4 regions of the Micromonospora sp. NPDC023966 genome follow, and region 2 is predicted to be linked to each of the others. Evidence: riboswitches for the same ligand, from Rfam matches in the RefSeq annotation. Region 2 holds a riboswitch; each other region holds the start of a gene.
The links. A riboswitch is a leader RNA that binds a small molecule or an ion and turns the genes downstream of it on or off. The one in region 2 is predicted to bind cyclic di-AMP.
Positions count from the first base shown of each region.

Region 1: it holds a riboswitch for cyclic di-AMP, as region 2 does, so the genes downstream of both, AB0F68_RS21985 (hypothetical protein) here and AB0F68_RS03900 (hypothetical protein) in region 2, are expected to answer to the same signal.
Region 3: it holds a riboswitch for cyclic di-AMP, as region 2 does, so the genes downstream of both, AB0F68_RS24970 (transglycosylase family protein) here and AB0F68_RS03900 (hypothetical protein) in region 2, are expected to answer to the same signal.
Region 4: it holds a riboswitch for cyclic di-AMP, as region 2 does, so the genes downstream of both, AB0F68_RS05405 (C39 family peptidase) here and AB0F68_RS03900 (hypothetical protein) in region 2, are expected to answer to the same signal.

Region 1 is NZ_JBEZZJ010000017.1:91,492-95,681, forward strand. Features, by position in the region: gene AB0F68_RS21975 (SRPBCC family protein) at 1-351, shown strand, start outside; gene AB0F68_RS21980 (hypothetical protein) at 353-865, opposite strand; gene AB0F68_RS21985 (hypothetical protein) at 967-2,034, opposite strand; cyclic di-AMP (ydaO/yuaA leader) riboswitch at 2,039-2,169, opposite strand; gene AB0F68_RS21990 (cation diffusion facilitator family transporter) at 2,313-3,227, opposite strand; gene AB0F68_RS21995 (AAA family ATPase) at 3,318-4,190, opposite strand, start outside.
Region 2 is NZ_JBEZZJ010000001.1:792,754-796,943, reverse strand. Features, by position in the region: gene AB0F68_RS03910 (metal-sensitive transcriptional regulator) at 112-411, shown strand; gene AB0F68_RS03905 (YibE/F family protein) at 478-1,803, shown strand; cyclic di-AMP (ydaO/yuaA leader) riboswitch at 1,958-2,089, shown strand; gene AB0F68_RS03900 (hypothetical protein) at 2,093-3,112, shown strand; gene AB0F68_RS03895 (carbonic anhydrase) at 3,177-3,845, opposite strand; gene AB0F68_RS03890 (MarR family winged helix-turn-helix transcriptional regulator) at 4,074-4,190, shown strand, end outside.
Region 3 is NZ_JBEZZJ010000023.1:80,509-84,698, forward strand. Features, by position in the region: gene AB0F68_RS24960 (M4 family metallopeptidase) at 1-447, shown strand, start outside; gene AB0F68_RS24965 (YbaB/EbfC family nucleoid-associated protein) at 548-997, opposite strand; gene AB0F68_RS24970 (transglycosylase family protein) at 1,109-1,765, opposite strand; cyclic di-AMP (ydaO/yuaA leader) riboswitch at 1,765-1,937, opposite strand; gene AB0F68_RS24975 (glycoside hydrolase family 3 N-terminal domain-containing protein) at 2,081-3,916, opposite strand; gene AB0F68_RS24980 (LLM class flavin-dependent oxidoreductase) at 4,086-4,190, shown strand, end outside.
Region 4 is NZ_JBEZZJ010000002.1:279,985-284,174, reverse strand. Features, by position in the region: gene AB0F68_RS05415 (hypothetical protein) at 1-98, shown strand, start outside; gene AB0F68_RS05410 (hypothetical protein) at 261-1,058, shown strand; cyclic di-AMP (ydaO/yuaA leader) riboswitch at 1,389-1,530, shown strand; gene AB0F68_RS05405 (C39 family peptidase) at 1,745-2,575, shown strand; gene AB0F68_RS05400 (alpha/beta fold hydrolase) at 2,683-3,435, shown strand; gene AB0F68_RS05395 (CDP-glycerol glycerophosphotransferase family protein) at 3,443-4,190, opposite strand, start outside.

The sequences.
Region 1 (4,190 bases), on a different contig from region 2:
CCGCTGATCGTCCGGGTCCGGCAACTGCCGCCCCGGCCGGGCGCGCTGGCCAGTTACGCGATCACCGACCGGCTCGCGCTCGGCCCGCTGCACTTCCCGGTCACCTACCAGGCCGACGTGCTGATCGCCAACGAGGACGAGGTGGTCACCGTGGCCCGGCAGCAGCCGGCCACCACGGTGCGCAACCACACCCGGCTGCGCGACGAGCCCGACGGGGTGGTGCGGATCGACGTGGAGATCACCCTCTCCGCCCCGGCGCCGCTGTTCGGCTACGCCTTCCGGCAGGCCCGGGCGGCCCACCTCGGGCTGGCCAGCCGGCTCGGCGCCACCCTGGAGGGGTCGGCGGCCTGACTCAGCCGGCGCGTCCGGCGGGCACCGGTCGCCGGGCCGCCGGTCGGGCCGGCCGCAGCCGCCCCCACGGCTTGTACGTGGACAGCACCGTGACGACGAGCAGCAGCGTGCTGGAGACGGTCGGCGCGACCACCAGGTCGACGCGCAGATGGGCGTCGGCCGCCCCGGCCAGCTCACCGAGGTGCCGGACCCGCGGGGTGAGCAGGAGCAGCACGAGCGTGAGCACCACCGTGGTGACGGCGAACTTCACCAGCACCCAGCGCCAGCGCAGCAGTCCCCACGGGGTGAGCAGCGCACTGGCCAGCCCGAACAGCCAGACCACCACGCTCAGCGGGGCGAACAGCCAGGTGACCAGGAGCGCGGCCGCCGGATAGACCACGTCGGGGTCGGCCCCGCGCAGCCCGGCCACGCCGAGGCTGAGCAGCACCAGGTCGGCGCCGAGCCAGCCCAGCGAGGTGACCAGGTGCAGGGTGAGCAGGGCCTTGCGTCCGGCGGGGGAGAGTCGTCTACTCATGCCCCCGATGCTCGGCCGCCGCGGGCGCCGCGTCGTGGGCCGCCCGGCGACACCCGGGGTACGCCGTGGGGCGTAGGCCGGGTGTCGCCGGGGCGGAGCGGTCAGTACACCGACAGGTGCACGTGGTTGGTGTGGTCGCTGGACGGGTCGCCGTTGCCGCCGCTGTACGCCTTCCAGCCGCTGCTGGGCAGCCAGATCTGCTTGTACCAGATCACGTAGAGCACGGCGAGCGCGTCGGCGTTGCGGATGAAGTAGGCGGCCAGGTTGTTGCCGTAGGTCTTGTCGCCGCCGGTGGCCACGCCGCCGAAGCCGTCCTTCTGCGCGGCGAAGTCGCAGGCCCGCCCCTTCGGGTGCTCGCCCGAGCCGCTGGGCCGGTGGCAGGAGACGTACCGGGTGAAGCCGGCCGCCTTGGCCTGCTGGAGCGCGTGCAGCGTACGCGGGGTGATGCAGCCGTCGGCCGGCGTCGGGTCGTTGACGCTGCACGACTCCGGCGGCCAGGAGCCGTCGGCGTTGCGCGGGGCCGGCTTGGCGTTCGCCGACGAGGTGCCCTGGACGCTGCCGCCGCCGCTGCTTGACGCCCGCTTGTTCGCCACCTCCAGGGCGCGCTCGGCCTGCTGCTTGCGCTTGGCCATCACCGCGACCTGCTTGCGCTGCTCCTGGATCTCGCCGGTGAGCGCATCCTGGGTGCGGGTGGCCTCGTCCCGGGTCTCGATCAGGTCGCGCAGGGCCCGGTCCTCGTGCGCGGCCACCTGCTCCAGCGCCGCGGCGCGGTCCATGAAGCCCTGCGGGCTGCTGCTGTCGAGCAGCGCCGCGGCCGTGCCCATCCGCCCGGCCCGGTACGCCACCCCGGCGATCTCGCCGACCTTGGCGTCCCGGACGGTCAACTCGGCGTTGACCGTCTTGAGCTGGGCGGTGAGTTGCTGCTGCCGGGTGACCGAGCGGTTCAGCGCGGTCCGCGCCTCCAGCCAGCCCTTGCTGGCCGCGTCGAGTTGGGCGCGCAGCGCCGGCGTGCCGCCCTCGTCGTCGCCGGGTGCGGCGGCGAGCAGACCGGTCGGGGGAGCCGCCGAGGCGGGGGAGACCGGCGCGGTCACGACGCCGAGGGCGAGCGTCGCGACGAGCAGGGCCGCCAACCGGGCGACCGTCCGTCGTACAGGTGCCACTGGGGGCATTCACGTGTCCTTCCGTCAACCGCCGACCGGGTTAGCTGACGGGTTCGGGACGGAAGATCCCTACCGCTGACGCGGATGCACCCCACGAACGTGGTTCCCCGGCTCGCCCTGCGGGCGATTAGGCGACGGCCACCGCAGGCGCCGGTGGGCGCCGCCCGGCGGAGGCCGCGACCGAGCCTACCGGCGCTGGCCCGGGACGGCTCCGCTGGTGGGAGCACGTGCCCCGGTCAAAACCGGCATAAGTGTACAATAGCCACTTGAATTTAAGATTGTCCTAATTACCACTCGACCGCGCCGCAGGCCCCGGGCGACGCTCCGGGTTCGATCTGCAACGTGGCGTGGTCGATCGAGAAGTCCTCGTGCAGCGCGGCCCGGGCGGCGGCCAGCACCTCGCCGACCTCGGCGCCCGGGGCCATGGTGAGGTGCGCCGAGGCCACCTCCATGCCCGAGGTGAGCGTCCAGACGTGCAGGTCGTGCACCTCGGCGACGCCGGGCACCGCGGCCAGCCGGTCGTGCACCGCGGTCACCTGGAGGTGTTCCGGGGCGGCCTGCACCAGGATGCGGACCGCGGCCCGGCCGAGCCGCCAGGTGCGGGGCAGGATGAACAGCCCGATCGCCACGGCGACCAGCGGGTCGGCCCACCACCAGTCGGTGACCGCGATGACCACGGCGGCGCCGATCACCCCGAGCGAGCCGAGCAGGTCGCCCAGCACCTCCAGGTACGCCCCGCGCAGGTTGATGCTCTCCTCCGCGCCGGGGCGCAGCAGCGCGAACGCGGCGATGTTGGCGAGCAGGCCGAGCACCGCCACGGCGAGCATCGGCCCGGCGAGCACCTCCGGCGGCTCGCCGAACCGGCGTACCGCCTCGACCAGGACGTAGACGGCCACGGCGCCGAGCAGCACCGCGTTGGCCAGCGCGGCCAGCACCTCGAGGCGGTAGAGCCCGAAGGTGCGCTGCGGGTCGGTGTCCGCGTGCCGGGTGGCGGTGATCGCGGCGAGGGCCATGCCGATGCCGAGGACGTCGGTGAACATGTGGCCGGCGTCGGAGAGCAGGGCCAGCGAGCCGGTGGCGAACGCGGCCACCGCCTCGACCACCATCAGGGCGGTGAGCAGCGCGAAGGCGCCCCAGAGTCGACCCCGGTGGCGGTGCGCGGCGTTGACCACCGCGCCGCTGTGGTCATGACCTGCGCCCACGCCCACACCCTCTCGTCCGTCGCACCGGCCGGGCTCAATCTATGCTCACATCGCTATATGTGCAAGTGAACGCCGCGGCTGGAGCCGTCGTCAGCCGACCGGGTCGAGCGTGGTCAGGCGCTGGGTGGCCCGGGAGAGCGCCACGTAGAGGGTGCGGACGCCCGACCCGGGATCGGCCCGGATCTCGCTCGGTGCGACCAGCACCACCCCGTCGTACTCCATCCCCTTGGCCTGGAGGCTGGTCACCACCTGGAGCCGGCCACCGAGGTCGCCCAGCCAGCCGGCCACCTCGTCGCGGCGTGGCACCGGCGTGATCACGCCCACCGTGCCCTCGACCTCGGCCAGCAGCGTGCGGGCCGCCGCCGCGGTGGCGGCCGGCAGTTCGACGGCGGGCACGGTCAGCTCGACCGGCGCCACGCCGGTGGAGCGGACCGCGGTGGGCAGCGCGAGATCCGGGTGGACGCGGTGGATCTCCGCGGCCGCCACCGCGAAGATCTCCGCCGAGTTGCGGTAGTTGGTGGTCAGCTCGTAGCGGTACCGGCGGCGCCGGCCCAGCGCCTGGTCCCGGGCCCGGGCGAGCTCCTGCGGGTCGCCGGTCCAGGCCGTCTGCGCCGGGTCGCCCACCACCGTCCAGGAGGCCAGCCGGCCGCGCCGGCCGATCATCCGCCACTGCATCGGCGAGACGTCCTGCGACTCGTCGACCACCACGTGGGCGTAGTCGCGGTAGTCCTCCGGACGCTCCCGGGCCGCGGCCCGGGCGGCGCGCTGCCGGTCGGCGAGCGTGCTCAACTCGCGGACGCCGCCGGCCAGCTGGAACGGGTCCCGCTTCGGCTTCGCCCGCTGCACCGGCCGGCCGAGCAGCGCGTCCAGCTCGTCCGCCAGCGCCACGTCGGCGATGGTCAGCCCCTCGGCGTCCAGGCTCCGGTACGCGCCGGTCAGCAGCCGGATCTCCGCGCCGGAGAG
Region 2 (4,190 bases):
GGTAGTCGGAGGAGAGACGGCTCCCACTCTGGCGTTACCGTTACCCGGTGGGGGTATCGGCCACAGCGAGGACCGTACCATACCCCCGAGGGGTACGCTATCCTTGGCGTCATGACCGCACCGACGACCCCGACCCGGGGCTACACCGCCAGCAAGGACCAGCTGCTCGCGCGGCTCCGCCGCATCGAGGGCCAGGTCCGCGGCATCGAGAAGATGGTCGAGGACGACCGCTACTGCATCGACGTGCTGACCCAGATCTCCGCCATCCAGGCCGCGCTCGACAAGGTAGGCCTCGGCCTGCTGGACGGGCACGCCCGGCACTGCATGCACGAGGGCGCCGCCGAGGGCCGCGCCGACGAGATGGCCAGCGAGATGATGGCCGCCGTCGGCCGCCTCATGAAGCGCGGCTGACCCGCACCCGGTAAACCGGCCGGCCCGGTGACACGTATCCCGTCGCGAATCGTTGGGAGAGACGCCATGGGCGCCGACCACACCCGTCCCGCTCCGTCCGCCCCGCCGGGGGTACGACGGATTTTGGTCGCGACGGTGGTGCCGCTCTTCGTGATCACCGTGGTCGCCGCGCTGGTGCTCTGGCCCCGGCAGGACCGGGACCCCGCGGACGCGCCCGCCCTGCCCCGCTACCACGGCACCGTGACCCGGGTGGTGACCGAGCCCTGCCCGCCGACCCCGGAGGCGCCGGAGGGCGGTCCGGGTGGCTCCGCCGGGCCGTGCGGGACGGTGACCGTCGCGGCCGAGCAGGGTCCGGACGCCGGCCGGCAGGTCGAGACGCCGCTACCGGCCGGCCCCGGCGCGCCCAGGGTCGAGGTCGGCGACAAGGTCGTCCTGGTCGAGCTGACCGACCCGGCCGACCCGGCGGTCAAGAGCTACAACATCGCCGAGCACCAGCGCGGCACACCGCTGGTCTGGCTGGCGGTGCTCTTCGCCGTGGCGATCGTGGCGTTCGGCCGCTGGCGCGGCCTGGCCGCGCTGGGCGGGCTGGTGGCGAGCTTCGCCATCCTGCTCGGCTTCGTGCTGCCCGGGATCGGCGCCGGCCAGTCGCCGCTGCTGATGGCGATCGTGGGCGCCGCGCTGATCATGTTCGTGGTGCTCTACCTGACCCATGGCGTCACCACGCAGACCTCGGTGGCGGTGCTCGGCACGCTCGGCAGCCTGGTGCTGACCGGGGTGCTCGGCACCCTGGCCACGGCCGCCACCCACCTGACCGGCTTCGGCAGCGAGGACGCCACCACCCTGTCGATGTTCCAGCGCGACGTGGACCTGCACGGCCTGCTGCTGGCCGGCATCGTCATCGGCTCACTGGGCGTGCTGGACGACGTGACGGTCACCCAGGCGGCCACCGTCACCGAGTTGGCCCACGCCAACCCCGCGTTGTCCCGTCGGCAGCTCTACCGGGCGGCCACCCGGGTGGGCCGGGCGCACATCGCCTCCACGGTCAACACCATCGTGCTGGCGTACGCGGGCGCCTCGCTGCCGCTGCTGCTCCTGCTCGTCGCCGACTCCCGACCGGTGAGCGAGATCCTCACCAGCGAGTTCATGGCCCAGGAGATCGTCCGCAGTGCGGTGGCCACGCTCGGCCTGATCGCCGCCGTACCGCTGACCACCGGACTGGCCGCGGTGGTCACCGCCGCCGGGCGGCGCGGGACCACCGCGCGGCCGGCGGATCCGCCCGCGCCGCGGCCGCCGGCCGGGCGGGACGAGGCGCTGGAGGCACTCGGCGGGACGCCCGGGCCGCGCGACGGAGGGTGGCCCGGCGGCGACAGGAGCACGGAGGCCGCATGGTGACACTCCGCAGCGTGACGACGGATCCCAAACGCGATCCTGGTCACGCTGGGCGAGGACGAATTCTCGCTATTGGTCGGCTTCCGGACGTAGAACACCGGGAGGACTCTCGGGTAACCTCGCTGCCGGTCACCGCTGAAGGCGCGCACCGGCGCCAGCGGTGCCGCCGCCCAATCGCCCGCGGGCGAGCCGGGGAACCAGGTACATGGGGTGAATCCGCGCGAGCGGTAGGGGCCACTTCCGTCCCGAACCCGGCAGCTAACCCGGTCGGCGGCCGACGGAAGGGAACACTGTGACGGCACCCCTGCGCCGCTGGCTGACTCCCGTGGTGGCCGTGCTCGCCGCGCTCACCGTGCTGGCCGGGCCGACCCCGGCGACGGCGGCTCCGACCACCCCCACCCCCTCGGGCCATTCCGAGGACGACGACGACCCCCTCATCACCGAGGCCATCGACACCGCCAACCGGGCCTACCTGCAGGCCAAGGCGAAGCTGGACAAGTCGCGCAAGCGCCAGCTCCAGCTCGCCCTCGAGGTGAAGGCGGCGCAGAACGACCTCGACGCGCTGAGCCCGCAGGTGACCCAGATCGCGGCGCAGTCCTACCGGACCGGCCGGATGGGCGCCATGGCCATGCTGCTGGAGAGCAACTCGCCGGACTCGTTCGTGCAGCGGGCGTCCGCGCTGGACGAGCTGAACCTGTTCAACGCGCAGCGGCTCGCCGCCATCAACGCCGCGAAGACCCGCGCCGAGCAGGCCAAGATCGCGCTCGACGCCGAGGTGCGCGAGCAGGAGAAGCAGAAGAACGCCATGGCCCGCGAGAAGGCCGAGACCGAGAAGGCGCTGAAGCTGGTCGGTGGGCTCGGCTTCACCGGCGGCCTGGTCGCGGCCACCTCACCGGTCGCCCGGGTCGGCCCCGGCCGGACCGCCGACGGCGACTGGAAGCCGGAGTCGTGCAGCGAGGACGACCCGACCACGTCGGGCTGCATCACTCCGCGCACGCTGCACGCGTACAAGGAGGTGAAGCGGGCCGGCTTCAACCGCTTCGTGGGCTGCTACCGGCCGGGCGGGCCGTGGGAGCATCCCAAGGGCCGGGCCTGCGACTGGTCGCTGCAGAAGAGCGGCTTCTCCTCCTGGCGCACCAAGGACCAGCGGATGTACGGCAACAACGTCGCCGCCTTCCTCATCCGCAACGCCGACCGGCTGGGCATCTACTACGTGATCTGGAACCGGCAGATCTGGTTCCCGGCCACCGGTTGGAAGTCCTACAGCGGACCCTCCGACCACACCGACCACGTGCACATGTCGCTGCTCTGACGACGTACGCCGAAGAGGGCCGGCCCGCGACGCGCGGGCCGGCCTCGACGTTTTTCCGAACCGGTCAGCCGGCGAGCGCCGGGTCGGCGGGCGCGGCCGGGGCGGGCACCGGCGCGGCCGACGTGCCGGCCGGGGCCTGCGCCACCGTGCGCACCTCACCGGCACTGAGCCGGTACGACAGGCCGACCACCGTGCACCGCCCGGCGGACACCTCCTCGGCGAGCACGGCGGACCGGGCCAGCAGCGCCTCCACGGTCTGCGCGATGTGGATGTCGACGATGGCGTCGAGGTCCTCGACACCCTCCCGGGTGGCCCGGAGCAGGCTGGGCGCGACGGCGTCCACCACCGCGCCGAGGTGCCCGGGCGGCGAGTTGCCGGTGCGGACCGCCTCTCGGGCGGCCTGGACCGCGCCGCACGAGTCGTGGCCGAGCACCACCACGAGCGGGGTGCCCAGCACGGTCACCGCGTACTCCACGCTGCCGAGCACCTCGGGGCCGGCGGTGTGGCCGGCGGTGCGGACCACGAAGAGGTCACCGAGGCCGCGGTCGAAGATGATCTCGGCGGCGAGCCGGGAGTCGGAGCAGCCGACGATCACCGCGAAGGGATGCTGCCCGTCGGCGACCGCCGCCCGGTGGTCGGCGTCCTGGTTGGGATGGCGCGGGACGCCGGTGACGAACCGGCGGTTACCGGCGTAGAGCTCGGCGAGCGCCTGCTCGGGAGTGGTCAGCGGCACTGAGCCTCACCTCGTCCTCGCGCGAAAACGACCTGGTCAGCCGGCCGGCGACGGAGGCGGCCTCGCCACCCACGGTCACACGCAGCCCAACCCACGTCAAGATTTACGTGATACGCATTTCATACGTCACACCACCCTTGACGGCGGCTCCTGCCCCGGCCCCGCCGCGCACGCCCGGCCCCGCGGCGGACGCCGGCCCCGGGCGGGACCGGGAGGCGGGGCCATACCATGACCACCATGGCGACGACACCGGGCCAGAACGGGAGCGGCCGGAACTGGACGTTCCTCACCAACCACGGGCACGTGCTGCTGGCCATCGCCCGCAACCCCACCGCGCGGTTGCGG
Region 3 (4,190 bases), on a different contig from region 2:
ACCGGCCAGAAGCTGGCCAACCCCGGCTTCGAGTCCGGCAACGTGAACTGGACCGCCAGCTCGGGCGTTATCACGAACGACACCGCCCAGGCGGCCCACGGCGGCTCGTACAAGGCGTGGCTCGACGGCTACGGCACGACGCACACCGACACCCTCAGCCAGTCGGTGTCCATCCCGGCCGGCTGCCGGGCGACGTTGAGCTTCTGGCTGCACATTGACAGCGCGGAGTCGACCACGACCACCGCCTACGACAAGCTGACCGTGAAGGCGGGCAGCACCACCCTGGCCACCTACTCCAACCTCAACAAGGCCACCGGCTACGTGCAGCGGTCCTTCGACATCTCGTCGCTGGCCGGCACCACCGCCACCATCTCGTTCAGCGGCGTGGAGGACAGCTCCCTGCAGACCTCCTTCGTCGTCGACGACACCGCGGTCACGCTGAGCTGACCACACCGGAGCGGCCGGCCGTCGTCCTCCCGACGGCCGGCCGCTTCGTCGTCTCCGCCGTAGCTGGGAGCGGGTCCGGGAACTGCGGATCCGCGCGGCGTCAGGCCGGGCGGGAACCGGCGCCGTCGCGGCGGATCCGGGCCGCGACGCCCTCCATCGCCCGGCTGAACCGCTCCATGTCCCGGGCGGACTGCTCCGGCAGGCCGCCGAGCCGCGCGGCGAGGGCGTCCACGTCGGCCTGGGCCGAGGCGCTGACCCGGGCGTCCAGCTCGGTGAGGGCGGCGTTCACGGCCGCCACCACGTGCCCGCAGACGGTCTCCAGGGGCTCCCCGGCCAACCCCGGGTCGACGGTGACGGACTCCAGCCGGCCACCCTGGACGGCGACGGCACGGACCCGGCCGCCGGCCGCGGCGCCCTCGGCCCGGAGCAGCTCGGCCGGCGCGCCGTCGGTGTGCTCGGCGGCCCGGGACCGCATCGCGGACAGTGCCTGTTGCGTCCTGGTCAGCAGCTCGTCGAGGCTCGCGGCCGCGGAGAACGGGTCGTTGGTCATATCCGCGCTTTCTTCACGTCTTTCCGAGCACCGTGACGATAGCAACCGGCCCCGACGCAACCGAACGCCCGGCCGGGAACCCCGGCCGGGCGTTCGTGGTGCGGTGGGGTCTCAGCGCAGGCGCAGCCGCTGACCCGGGAAGATCAGGCCGGGGTCGCCGCCGACCACGCCCTTGTTGCGCTCGTAGAGAGCGTGCCAACCGCCGGCGACGTTCTTCGCGTCGGCGATCTCGGAGAGGGTGTCCCCGGGCTGGACCAGGTAGCTGCCGGCGCCGCCGGTGCTGGGCGCGCTGCGCCGCTCGCTGCGGGTGGCCGGCCGGTCGCCGCGCGACGACCGCTCCGTGGTGGCCTTCTTCGTGGACCTCGTCGAGCCCGAGTCCTTGCTGGCGTACTTCTTGGTGGAGCCGCCCTTCTTGCCGCAGACCGGCCAGGCGCCGATGCCCTGCCCGTCGAGGACCTTCTCGGCGATGGCGATCTGCTCGCTGCGGCTGGCCAGGTCGGCCCGGCTGGCGTACTTCTGGCCGCCGTAGCCGTTCCAGGTGCTGCGGGAGAACTGGAGCCCGCCGTAGTAGCCGTTGCCGGTGTTGATGTGCCAGTTGCCGCCGGACTCGCACTGTGCGACGGCGTCCCAGTTCACGGCGGCGGCGCTGGCCGGAGCGGCCGGGCCGAGCAGGGCGGCCGCGCCGGTGGCGGCGCCGACGACGAGTGCGCCGACGGCGGTGCGTCGCTGAGCGGTCCGTCGATGACGGGCGACGTATTCAGTTGCCATGTGGGTTTCCTCCACGCCGACGAGGTGAGCTGTCGGGTTCGGGCCGAGGAGCCCGGCCGCCGGAGGCGGCTTCACCCCGAGGTGTCGTGCACCGAGGAACGTGTGGGTCCCCCGCTCCCGCCCGAGGTCCAGGTACCGCCGGGCCGGCGGCGGGATTAGGCGTTACCGGCCCGTGGTGTCCGCGATCGCGAACGGATACGACGTTAGGAAGGGTTTCCGCCCATCGCCCACCTCTTGTGAAGTTCTTCACCCGGCCGAGCGAAGGTCCCTCCGTCCGAGTTGCGCACCGTCCGAAGGTGCCTTATGAGTCGCGGCTCAGTAGGTCAGGCCGTAGCCCTGCGGGAAGAGCGGGACCTGCCCGTCGCCGGCGTTGATGGGCTGCTGGCTGACCGAGTTCATCCAGGTCATGGGCAGTTTCCCGGTCGGCGCGTACCCCCCGAAGAGGACGTCGGCCACGCCGCCGCCCTCGGTGCCGGGGAGCCAGGCGGCCAGCAGCGCGTCCCATCGGGGCAGCTCGGCCGAGATGTCCATCGGCCGGCCGGAGACCAGCACCACGATCACCGGCACGCCCGCGTTCCGCAGGGTCGCGATGGTCCGCAGGTCGTCCCGGTCCAGGCTCATGCTGCCGGTGCGGTCGCCCTGGCCCTCGGCGTACGGTGTCTCGCCGACCACGGCGATCGCGGCCCGGTAGGTGCCGTCGATGCCGGTGCCGCGCTGGTTGTAGGTGACCGTCGTGGTCGGACCCACCGTGGCCCGGATGCCCTGCAGGATGGTGGTGCCGGGGGTGATCGCGCCCGACGAGCCCTGCCAGGAGATCGTCCAGCCGCCGCTGGCGTTGCCGATGTTGTCGGCGCTCTTGCCGGCCACGAAGATCTTGTTGTTGTCCCGGGCCAACGGCAGGACGCCGGCGTTGTTCTTCAGCAGCACCTGTGACTGGCGGACGGCCTGCCGGGCCAGGGCCCGGTGCGCGGCGTTGCCCACCGTCGGGGTCCAGCTCCGGTCGGTGTACGGCCGCTCGAAGAGGCCCAGCTCGAACTTCTTGGTGAGGATGCGCCGGTTGGCGTCGTCGATCCGGCTCATCGGCACGTGGTCGTTCTGCACCTCGGCGCGCAGCGTGCTGAGGAAGGTCTTCCAGGCCGTGGGGACCATCACCATGTCGATGCCGGCGTTGATCGCCGTGCTGACCTCGGCCGCGGTGAAGCCGGCGGCGCCGTCGATCTGGTCGATGCCGTTCCAGTCGGAGACGACGAACCCGGAGAAACCCAGCTCTCCCTTGAGGACCGTGGTGATCAGGTACTGGTGGCCGTGCAGCTTCATGCCGTTCCAGCTGCTGTAGGAGATCATCACCGAGCCGACCCCGCGCTGCACGGCCGCCTGGAACGGGGGCAGGTGAATGGCCCGCAGTTCGGCCTCGCTGAGCTGGGTGTTTCCCTGGTCGTCGCCGCCGGTGGTGCCGCCGTCGCCAATGTAGTGCTTGGCGGTGGCGAGCACCGAGGTGGTTCCGCCGAGGCTGCTGCCCTGCAGGCCGGTGATCAGAGTGGACAGGTTCGACGGCAGGTCCGGAGTCTCGCCGAACGATTCGTAGGTGCGGCCCCACCGGTCGTTGCGGGCGACGCAGAGGCAGGGCGCGAAGTTCCAGTCCACCCCGGTGCCGGTGATCTCCTCGGCGACGGCCTGGCCGATCTGCTGCACCAGCGCCGGGTCGCGGGTCGCGCCGAGGCCGATGTTGTGCGGGAAGATCGTCGCCCCGTACACGTTGTTGTGCCCGTGCACGGCGTCGACGCCGTAGATCATCGGGATGCCGAGCGGGGTGGCGAGAGCCGCGCGCTGGAAGCCGTCGTACATGTCGGCCCAGGACGCGGCGGTGTTGGGCGTGGGCGCGGAGCCGCCGCCGGAGAGGACCGAGCCGAGCCGGTACGTGGTGAGGTCGCTCGCGGTGACCGAGCCGCGCTCGGCCTGCGTCATCTGGCCGAGCTTCTCGTCCAGGGTCATCCGGGCGAGCAGGTCGGCGACGCGGGTGGCGACGGGCAGCGTCGGGTCCTGGTAGGGCAGGCCGGCCGCGGTGGCCGGCGCGGGCACGGCCAGGGCGGTGACGGCGACGAGCAGGAGGGCAAGACCGAGGGGACAGTGGCGGCGGTGGTGACGGATCACGGGTCGCTCCTTCCCGGAGGAACGCTGAGGCCGTTCACCGGCACCCTATGCCCGCGGGCATCGACTGTGAACAATCCTTGCCGGTTCCGGAACCGCCCGGCGGGCCGGCGCCGGGCCGGACTACCGTGGGCAGGGTTCGCGCAAGATCGGCAGGAGGCGGCGGGACGGCATGACCGACTACGGACACGAGCTGGCCTTCGGCGGCTTCGTCACACCCACCGCCGGCCGGTTCGAGCAGGTGGTGGCCCTGGCCAAGCTCTGCGATCAGGTCAAC
Region 4 (4,190 bases), on a different contig from region 2:
GGGCGCTCCGGGCCATGACCCGCCCGGCCGACCGGCCGCTCGTTCTGGCCGGGCTGGTCCCGGCGACCGTCGGCTCCCGGGCCCCGCCCGCGGGCTGACGCCCCCGTGGGCCATCGGCCCGCGCCCGCCGCACCCACCGAACCTCACCCCCGCACCCGCCCGTCGGCGGCCCGGCGGCACCCTTTCCCCGGTGCGCCCCCGCCGCTCCCACGGGTCGTGCGGACACCTCTCCGCCACGTTCTCTCTGTGAGGTGCCGACCATGCCGCAGACCGTTCTTTATCACTTCCTGACCGAGGTCCCCGAGGCCGCCGCGATCTGGTCGGCCCTGCTCGTGCTCGCCCTCGGGGTGCTCGCCGTGCTGGTCGCCCGCCCGGAACGGGACGACGGGTCCGACCCGGCTCCCGACCCCGCTGCCGAGGAGGCCGCCCGCCGGGCCGATCTGCTCCGGTACGCCGACGAGGTGGCGGTGGCCGCCGCCGGCGCCGCCCAGACCGCCCGCCGGCGGCGGGAGCAGTGGCTGACCGTCCAGGACGAGGCCGAGCGGGCCTGGCGGGCGTACGACGAGGCCGAGGCGGCCGCCCGCCGATTCGCCGGCGCCGCCGCCCTGCCCGCGCCGCACACCCCGCGCACGCCGGCCGAGTACGCGGCCCGGGAGCGCTGGCTGCACCACGCCGCGATGACGGCGCACTGGCGGGGCTACCTGACCGCCCGGCAACTCGCCGACGTGCTGGCCCACCGCAACGGGTGGGACCCGCGCCGGCACCCGGCCGAGCAGGAGATCGTCCTGGCCCGGGCGGTACGCGAGGGCCGTCGGGCCGGCTGGGCGGCGGCCGCCGAGCGGGAGCGGCGGGCCTGGCGGGACGCCGAGTCGGCCGCCGAGGCGGCCCGCACCCTGGCCGCCGAGGCGTACGCGGCGACCGCCGCGCTCCGCCCCGCCCGCGCCGACGAGGCCGCGGCACCGGTGAAGGGGCGGGACGAGGCGGCGACGGTGCGGATCCCGGTCCAGGGGTCGGCCGCCGTGTCCGGCGCGCGCTGGCGCCCCGCCCGGGTCGGCTGACGCCTGGCCCGATCCGGCTCGCACCCACGGGATCTCGGCCGAATCGTTACCCGAATTCCGTGAGCCCGGTCACCCGTCCGCCGGAAACGGTCATCGAGGTCAGGCCGGCCTATTGGCCCCGCAATTCCAGGGCAGGTCGCCACCGGATGTCCGCTTTCCGCCGGACGGTGCCGCCGTAACTGCTCGTCCCATTGAGTGAAGTCAGTGACCGACTGTTCCGATATCCGTAGTGGTGCACGAGGTTTAAGCAGGTGGGAGCGCTTGGCAGGCGAGGTACCCACCGGTAGTGTCGGCGCGTCCGGAGCGGTTTTCGATCGCAAGTGGCGACGCCGCGCCGACCCGCCTAATCGTGCTTCCACGAACCGGGGACCCACAGCAACACCGGGGTGAATCCGCGGGCCACGGCCTGCGGTAGGGCGTACTTCCCGCCCGAATCCGTCAGCTAACCCGGTCGGCGGTCACGGAAGGAGTGCCATTCCCCGTGCTCACCACCCCCCGCTCGTCCCCCCGCCTCCACGGCATCCCGGTGCCGGCGCTCGCCTGACGGCGACCGACCCCGGCAACCGACCCGATCGCCCGGCCCCCGGGCGCTCCCTTTCCGCGGCAGACCCGCCCCGCCAACGCGCGTGAGTTCCTCCGCGCGTCGGGCCGGTGTGCGCCGCTCACGCACCGTGGAGGAAGAACCCGTGAAGCACCACCTGAAGCGCCAGCTGCGGCGCCTCGTGACCGAACGCCCGTACCAGATCCTCGCCGGCTCGGCCGTGGCACTCGTGCTGGCCGGCGGCACCGGCGCCGCCGTCGCCGCCACCGACGACGCCCCGGTCCGGGAGAACACCGCCGCCGTCGCCGAGCTGGGCTCCCGGCTCGGTGAGGTCGCCACCCGGGGTGAGGCCCGGGTCGCCGTCCCGTCGCCGTCCGCCTCGCCGAGCGCGTCGCCGTCGGTTGCGAAGTCCGCCGTCAAGGCGGCCAGCACCGACCCGGACACCACCCGCCCGGCCAAGCCGAAGCCGCCGTCAACCAAGGTGCTCGACTACGACTACGAGGCGCAGACCACCTACTGGAACTGCGGCCCGGCCGCGGTGCGGAACGCGCTCAGCGCGAGCGGCGTCGAGACCACTCAGGAGGCGATGGCCGGCCCCCTCGGCACCACCGAGAGCGGCACCAACTCCGCCGAGGACACCACCCGGGGCCTGAACCAGATGGTCAAGGGCAACCCGTACCGGACCCACATGTTCGGCGGCTCGGCGAGCCCGGCCGAGATGGACCAGCTCCAGGCTGACGTGGTCGAGGCGATCACCGACGGCCGGGGCGTGGTGGTCAACGTGGCCGGGGACGCCACCGACACCGACGGCGGCTGGCACTCGTTCCCGGGCGGCCACTACATCGCGGTGGTCGGCTACAAGAACGACGGCCGGACCGTGCGGATCGCCGACTCGGCGAACCCGGCGCTGCCGGCGTACTGGATTACCACGATCGACCTGGCGAACTGGGCGGCCACCCGCGGCTACTCCGCCTGATCGAACCCCTCCCGTCGGGCACCGGCTCCTCCGAGCCGGTGCCCGACGTCGTCGCGCCGGCTGTCCGCTCTCGCGCATGCTGTCCGTCCGGTGGCACACTGCGCCCTATGGGCGACGCGACGGGTACCCGCCATCTGCTGCTTCTGCACGGCATGGGCGCCACCGGTGAGGTGTGGCTGCCGTGGGCGCCGCTGCTGGAGCGCCACTGGGCGGGGCGCTGGCTCGCCCCCGACCTGGCCGGCCACGGCTGGTCGCCGCCGCTGTCCGCGTACTCCTTCGAGGAGCTGGCCCGTCGGGTGCTCGAAGGGCTCGGCCCGGTGGCCGAGCGGCTCGGCCCCCGCGACCGGCTCGTGCTGCTCGGGCACTCGCTCGGCGGGGTGGTGGCGCTGGCGCTGGCCGCCCGGTCACGGCGCCTGCCGGTCGACGCGGTGGTCGGGCTCGGCATCAAGGCCGTCTGGTCCCCGGCCGACCTGGAGAAGGCCCGCGAGCTGGCCGCCCGCCCGGTGACCTGGTTCGCCACCCGGGACGAGGCGGCCCGGCGCTACCTGCGGGTCTTCGGGCTGGCCGGGCTGTTCGCCCCCGACCATCCCGTGGTGGAGGCGGGGCTGCGCCGCGAGGACGGCCGCTGGCGGCTGGCCATGGACCCGGCCGCCTTCGCGGTGGGCGAGCCCCGGCTGCCCGCGCTGCTCGCCGCCACCGACGTCCCGGTGCTGCTGGCCCGGGGCGAGCAGGACCCGATGGTGAGCGACGCGCACCTCAAGGAGCTGGGCGTCCCGGTCGCCACCCTGCCCGGGCTGGGCCACAACGCGCACGTCGAGGACCCGGCGGCGGTGCTCGCCCTCCTCGACCCGTACCTCTGAGCGCCGGTCAGGCGGTGGGGGAGAGCGGCGAGCCTTCCCGCGGGGCCGGCGCGGTCCAGTCCGCTGCGAGCTGCCGGCGGGCGGCGTCGAGGAACACCTCAGCGTACGAATCGGCCGGGAAGTCACCCAGGTAGCGGGTCCGGGTGGCCCAGCGGGCCGCCGCCTTCGGGTCGGTGTCCAGCAGCTCGGTGAGCACCTCGTCCACGTTGGACATGTCGCGGCGCAGCACGTAGCCGGAACCGGCCAGCGGGAACCGCTCGACGAAGTGCTCCCCGTCGACGCCCATGTCGGTGACCGCGTACGGCTTGCCGGAGTAGAGCCAGTCGGAGATCACCCCGGAGACGTCCGCGACCAGCGCGTCGGCGCGGTTGACGCACTCGGTGAGGGTCAGCTCGCGCCCGGCTGCCGCGCCCCACAGGTGCGCCCGGCCGGTCTTCGCCCGGTCGGCGGCGAGCAGCTCGGTGAGGCGGGCCAGCTGCCGCGCGGAGGCCGGGTTCTGCGCCGTGTACGGGTGCGCCCGCAGGATCACCGTCGCTCCGCGGTCGAGCAGCCGGCGGATCACCGTCTCGGCCACCGGCAGCGAGCAGTAGTTGGCGTCGGCGTGGTGCCCGGTCCAGGTGGGGGTGTAGAGCACCGTCGGGTGGGCCAGGCCGGGGGTCGGCTCCCGGCGTACCTCGATGGCCTCCACCTGGGGGCGGCCGACCACGACGAACTTCTCGGCGGGGATCTCGACGCCGGCCCGGGCGTACCGCTCG